One region of the Pseudoalteromonas sp. SR45-1 genome, then DNA from elsewhere that is predicted to be linked to it. Evidence: predicted binding sites of a transcription regulator. Region 1 holds the regulator's gene; the other holds the start of a gene.
What was found. The regulator FliA, encoded in region 1, starts transcription of late flagellar genes. The targets are predictions, from matches to a motif close to CTAAAGNTNNNNNNNNNNNNGCCGATA.
Positions count from the first base shown of each region.

Region 2: H5089_RS04090 (DUF4402 domain-containing protein) is a predicted target of FliA. The motif match lies at 1,547-1,573, and genes of this name have one in related genera.

Region 1 covers NZ_JACJDR010000017.1:50,468-53,889, forward strand. Annotated here, with positions in the region: gene flhF (flagellar biosynthesis protein FlhF) at 1-375, shown strand, start outside; gene H5089_RS16260 (MinD/ParA family protein) at 368-1,228, shown strand; gene H5089_RS16265 (RNA polymerase sigma factor FliA) at 1,255-1,965, shown strand; gene cheY (chemotaxis response regulator CheY) at 2,006-2,389, shown strand; gene H5089_RS16275 (protein phosphatase CheZ) at 2,407-3,180, shown strand; gene H5089_RS16280 (chemotaxis protein CheA) at 3,196-3,422, shown strand, end outside.
Region 2 covers NZ_JACJDR010000002.1:366,006-369,427, reverse strand. Annotated here, with positions in the region: gene H5089_RS04100 (molecular chaperone) at 1-393, opposite strand, end outside; gene H5089_RS04095 (DUF4402 domain-containing protein) at 403-885, opposite strand; gene H5089_RS04090 (DUF4402 domain-containing protein) at 889-1,491, opposite strand; gene H5089_RS04085 (SPOR domain-containing protein) at 1,607-2,161, opposite strand; gene H5089_RS04080 (SPOR domain-containing protein) at 2,531-3,214, opposite strand.

The sequences.
Region 1 (3,422 bases):
CGTTTAACTGAGCAATTAAACACGTTAATGCGTAACCAACGTGTAGATATTCGCAGCTACTTAGTACTTAGCGCGACAGCACAAATTAATGTATTGCAAGAAACTGTACGTCACTTTAAAAAAGTAAAGTTAAGTGGCTGTATTTTCACTAAGTTAGACGAATCATTAAGTTTGGGTGAGATTATTAGTATTGCGATTCAAAATCGCCTTCCAATAGGGTATCTTACTAATGGTCAACGAGTACCAGAGGATATTCGTGTTGCAAATGCTGAGAAACTAGTTAAAAAGGCTGAGCAATTATATTTAAAAAGAACAAAAGAACAACATTCAAGGCACCAAGCAGTGGCGCCAAGCACAGTAGGGATGTATGATTAACACAGTATTAGATCAAGCAAGCGGCCTGCGCAAAATGAGTCAAAACAATAACAACGGCGTAAAAGTTATCGCTGTAACCGGTGGTAAAGGTGGAGTAGGGAAAACAAATGTTTCTCTAAATACAGCTATTGCACTTGGGCAGCAAGGTAATCGAGTATTAGTGCTGGATGCTGACTTGGGTTTAGCAAACTGTGATGTGATGCTTGGTTTACGTGTAGAGCGTAACTTGTCACATGTCTTGTCTGGTGAATGTGAGCTTGATGAAATTTTAGTTGAAGGCCCTGCAGGAATTAAAATTGTACCCGCTACATCGGGTTCGCAAAGTATGGTTGAATTATCACCATCTGAGCATGCTGGGCTAATTCGTGCGTTTAGCGAATTGAATACCGAATTTGATATTTTAATTGTAGATACAGCTGCTGGTATTTCAGACATGGTACTGAGCTTCTCGCGTGCAGCGCAAGATGTAATGGTTGTTGTATGCGATGAGCCGACATCAATCACCGACGCTTACGCACTTATTAAAGTATTAAGTCGTGAGCACGGCGTTTATAAATTTAAAATTGTTGCCAATATGGTGCGCAGTATGCGTGAAGGCACTGAATTGTTTGCAAAGCTATCTAAAGTTACCGACCGCTTTTTAGATGTATCAATGGAGCTAGTAGCAACGGTTCCTTATGATGAAAATATGCGCAAAGCAACACGTCGTCAAAAAGTAATAGTAGAGCTCTTTCCAAATTCGCCAGCCGCTCTTGCGTTTAAAACGCTGGCAACAAAAGCAGTTAAATGGCCAATACCCAACCAACCATCTGGGCATTTAGAGTTTTTCATTGAGAAACTAGTAAACGGTTAATTATGACAACACTGGTGAATAGAGCTATGGGATATCAATCAACACAAAATTTAAATGTGATTGTTGAGAAGCATGCATCACTTGTTAAAAAAGTGGCATGTCATCTAATTGCTCGATTACCACCTAGCGTTCAACTTGATGATTTAATTCAATCAGGAATGATAGGTTTAATAGAAGCTTCGAAAAACTTTGATGCAACAAAAGGCGCAAGCTTTGAAACTTTTGCAGGTATTCGTATTCGCGGTGCTATGCTTGACGAAATGCGCCGTGGTGATTGGGCTCCTCGTTCAGTTCACCGTAAAAACAGGCAAGTTGCAGAAGCAATTACTGAGCTCGAAAGTAGTCTGAACCGCGAACCAACGGACATAGAAGTTGCTGAAAAACTTGAAATTTCGCTCAATGAGTACCATCATATTTTAAATGATGCGAATACGAGTAAAATATTAGGCATTGAAGACCTTGGTGTAGATGAGGATGTTATTACTCCTGTAGGCCAAGATTTAGCACAAGATAAACCTTTTAATAATGTTAAAAATGATAGGTTTAATGAGTCTTTGCTAAGTGCAATTAAGTCATTACCAGAGCGTGATGCAATGGTGCTTTCTTTGTACTACAACGATGAAATGAATTTAAAAGAAATAGGACATATACTCGATGTAAGTGAATCGCGTGTAAGTCAGATACATGGTCAGGCGATGATTAAGCTTAAAGCTAAAATCAATGACTGGATAAATTAGTAGTAAGTAAACAAAGGTTAATACCTCACTGGGGGATGTTTTGGATAAAAACATGAAAATTCTTGTAGTTGATGATTTTTCAACGATGAGACGCATTATAAAAAACCTGTTACGTGACTTAGGTTTCACTAACGTTCAAGAAGCTGATGATGGGTCTACAGCTTTGCCTATGTTGCAAAATCAAGTGTTTGATTTTGTAGTTACGGATTGGAATATGCCTGGAATGCAGGGTATTGATCTTTTAAGAGCAATACGTGCAGACGAGAAGTTAAAACATATCCCTGTATTAATGGTAACGGCAGAAGCTAAAAAAGAACAAATAATAGCTGCGGCGCAAGCTGGCGTGAATGGTTATATTGTTAAGCCATTTACGGCTGGAACATTAAAAACTAAATTAGAAAAAGTATTTGAACGCTTAGGCTAATGATGGGGGAGAGGCTTATGCCAGCACCAGCTGCGCCTCAAATAACGTTAGAACAAGCTCGTCAGCTCGTTGTTTTTTTAGAAAATGATGAGCAAGACAAAGCAAATCAGTTGATTTTAGAGGCTGCATCTAAAGAGCAGTCTGAATTATTTGCTGAAGTTGGAAAGTTGACTCGTCAACTGCACGAAGCCCTTAAAAGTTTTGAGCTTGATACTCGCTTAACTGATATAACGACAGATGCGATTCCAGATGCTAAAAAGCGGCTTAATTATGTTATAGAAATGACAGAAAATGCGGCTAATAAAACAATGGATGCAGTGGAGGCCAGTTTACCTATAGCCCAACAGTTAGCGGACGAAATATCTCATATCAAACCGACATGGGATCGTTTAATGAGCCGCGAGATTGAGCTTGGTGAGTTTAAGCAACTTTGCCATAGCATCGATAAGTTTATGAACAACTCTCATCATAAGACTGATGAGCTTCAAAACTTAATGACAAATGTATTAATGGCTCAAGACTATCAAGACTTAACAGGTCAAGTTATTCGCCGTGTTATTGAACTTGTTAGGGAAGTAGAAGAAAGTTTACTGCATCTTTTAACTGCGTTTGCTGAACAAGACGACAGTAACAGCACCGCGAATAAAGTAGAACAACAAAAAATAAAAGAACCAGTTGCCACACAAACTTTAGCAGGTCCTGAAGGCCCTATTATTGATAAAGAATCGCGTAATGATGTTGTATCTGATCAAGATGAAGTTGATGATCTTTTATCAAGTTTGGGCTTCTAAGAGGAGAGTAACTGCATGTTTGAAGTTGATGAAGATATTTTACAAGACTTTCTTGTAGAGGCTGGAGAAATCCTAGAGCTTTTATCTGAACAGTTAGTTGAGCTGGAAAATAATCCAGAAGATACCGAGTTACTAAACGCTATATTTAGAGGTTTTCACACTGTAAAAGGTGGTGCAGGCTTTTTAGCTATGACAGAGCTTGTTGATGCTTGTCACGGTGCTGAAAACGTATTTGATTTACT
Region 2 (3,422 bases), on a different contig from region 1:
ATTAGTATTTTCACCAGGCAATGCTTGAAATAGAAGATGAGAGCGGTACTCACCAGAAGCTAGACCTTTAGGTTTACGTATTGCTATTTTTACTGTTTGTTTTTCACCAGGTGCTAAACGCATTTGTTTTGGTGACAAACGTGCCATTGAACTTAAACTTTCGCTTGTAGCCTCTGCCAACTGTATGTAGCCACCGCTAGGTTGCGCTTGCTTCTCACTCCATAAAACACGATATGTTTGATATTCATCCCCCGTATTAATTACGGTAACTTTAGCGGTTCGTTGACGTTCATCAAAACTAATACGGGTTGGAGAGATAAGTAAATTTGCGTATGCATTTTGTCCTAAAATACATACACTCAGTGCGAGCAGCACTACAACTTTATAAAGCATGTTTTTCCTTTAGTAATCAATCGTAATTTCTAATTGGGTGTCAGTAATAAAACTACCATCTAAGTAACTTTGGCTAGTCCCTGTCGTTATTAAACGGCCACCTACTTTGAGTAAAAGATCTCCAAATTCATCGCTAGTTTGCGTGCTTGGTAAATCCACTAATACAACCGAAAACTTGGCACTATTAGCTCCAAGTACTTCACTTTGCAATGTAGAGTCACTCATTTTATTAAACGATATTTGAGTAAGCGGAGGTAAATCGGTAAATAATAGTTCTGCGGGATTCCCCTCAGTTAATACGTAAATACTACCAAATGTGGTTATTTCACCATTGTGGTTAATCGTGATAGAGCTTAAAGTATTATTTTGAGGGATAACTAAAGTGCCAAAATTAAGCGCTTCTTGTTGTATGCTTGCGCTATAGGCTTGCTCGCTAAACATTAACGAAATCCAAGCAGAAACATACAAAAAGCGCATTGTTTGTTTAAACACTAATTAATATGACACTTCAATATTAAAGCTACCAGAATACTCACCATCAGGGTAATCCACACTTGATGCGTTTGATGAAGTAGAAAGAGTCGCGCCTATATTAAATGATACAGCGCCATCAGCACCAGCTTGTAGGTTAGGAGTACCCTGCGTATAAAGCGCTCCTGCATTTGTTCCGCTCGTTATAAAGTAAGTCCAAGCATCTACAGTAAAATCAGGTTCATTTAAGCCTTGGCCAGCTAAGGGTAGTATCAAAGTATTTACTGGGTCGCTAATGGTTAAAATAGAGTTTGGTACTACATCTGACACACTGAAAGCACCCGCTTCACCACCTTCAATTATTGAGATACTCGCAGCGTTACCAGTTGGATTATCTTGTGAAGTAACAGGGCTCGCAGCTGGATCAGGATTAACTGTCAGCGTTGCTTGTTCGGCGCCTAATGGATCTGAAATAGCACGAATAGTACCAAAATTTAAATCGTTATCTTTTGTGAGTACTACAGCATTTTGTACTGTTACTTTCGCTTCAAATGACTCTGTAGCAGCATAAGTGCTAAACGAGCTGACCACGGTGGCTACAGCTAATGCAGATAAATAAAACTTCATGCTAAATCCTTATAAGAAAATGGGCTTTATCAAATATTTGCCCAACTATAGTTAGTATCGACTATTAGTACAAATACTTTAATACTATATAAGTTTAAAAGTCCTAATTTATTAATTATATTGGTTTTCCGACAAAAGCAGCAATATTACATACTTGATCAAGCTGATTAGCTAAATAACAAAACGCACTTACTTGAGCATCGTTTATAAATGGACCTACACGTAATCCATACAAAGTCATATTATTATTTTTACGTTCAAACATAGTAAAATTAAATTGAGTAAATGCACTAGGGTATAATTGCTTAAGCCTTTCGACTCTTGCTCTAACAAGCTCTGGCTTTAAATACCAACCAAGCTGTGCTCCAATTTTAGTTTCATCTGTTAAGGTGAGTTCTGAGTTTTGTAAGTTTGGTGTTTTTACTTCTGGAGTGTTATTTAGTGCCGTCGGTTCCAAATTCTGTGAAGGCTGATTACCATAGGTGATATCGATTTTACTTTGCATGAGTAAAGGAGGGTTTTCAGTTAATTCACTTTGAGACGATAACGCCATAATTAATAGCTGTAAATCATCTTCCATAGCAGTTAAACGACCAATGCTTTCTTGCTGTAAGTGCCACTGCGAAACATACTCTTTTACTTGTTTATCAGTTATTAAAGAATGCTGCACGCTCTCGTTATTTACAGTTGCGCTGCTGCATCCATATAAATAAAAAGATAAGAATAAAACTGATATTAAATGACAAGACTTCAAATACCGCATTACAAAATGCACTCTACTAACCAAGATAATAAATCAAAGCAAATTTTGCGCCAATTTATAGCAACTTTTTAATTAAGTAGTCTATTTTGAAGTAAGAAAACCGAGTTGATAACAAAACAAAATTGCATTATTTAATTACTATCACTAATTATTGCTGTATTGCTCTAGCTACTGCCTCCGTGCACTCGTATATCAAAATTATTAGCGATAATTGCGTCAGGTTTAATCCCCAAGATTGATTAGGTATTATTACAGATTGATATTACGTAATACGGGCTACAGCCTTACTGGCTTATCGGTGTAGTTACTTACTATGCAATCGAGTTTATACAGCTTGAATACGTCACAGTCTGCTTTTGCATTTTTAAAGTTTTGGTAAGAGCCAAGTTTTAGCCTGTAAAACATTTTGTCGTTTATTTTGGCGGTTTCTACGTTAGTCAATATTTTGTCTCTAAATAACGGTGCTGCTTTAGTATTTAGCTCTTGCCATGCTTTAGCCACACCTTGCTCTGAGTCAACCGAAGCTACTTGCAAAGCAAATACATGTTTTGGTTTATTTAATTTTACAGCTTGTTTTTTATTACTGTAGTTTTGTTTAACTTGTTGGCGTGACTTAACATTGCGTGTGTTTCGTGGTGAACGTACAGACTTACTGCTATACCCTTGATTAGACTGCGCTATTGCTTTGCTGTTTATAATATCAATATGATTTACGAGATAAGTTATTTCTTTTTCTAACCTTAAAATTCGCTCTATGCCTTCACGAGCTTGTTGCCACTGCATTGCGGCATCTTTTAGCTGAGCAAGTTCAAGGGCTGTAATTGATACGTAGTCAGGCGAGTTACTTTGAGGCTGTTCATCAATGGTTTTTATTTCAGGCGTAACGCTGCATGCTGTGCCAAATAAAAGCATTAGCAAGCTAAGTAAAAGCCCAATGTTATTTTTTTTATATATAAACATGTATTTGCTGTCCTGAAAGCAGTGTTTTCACTACATTTCAGTTAAACATTCTCACAAGAAAGCGTTTAACTTTATTTAAGCTGTGAGCTATAAAACTTAGCTCTTCGCATGCTTGTCAGTGTTTTGTAAAACACAACGTTGCATACTCCCACCCTTCCTTGAGAGCATTATTTAATACAAATTTAATGCCAGTTAACACAAACTTTAC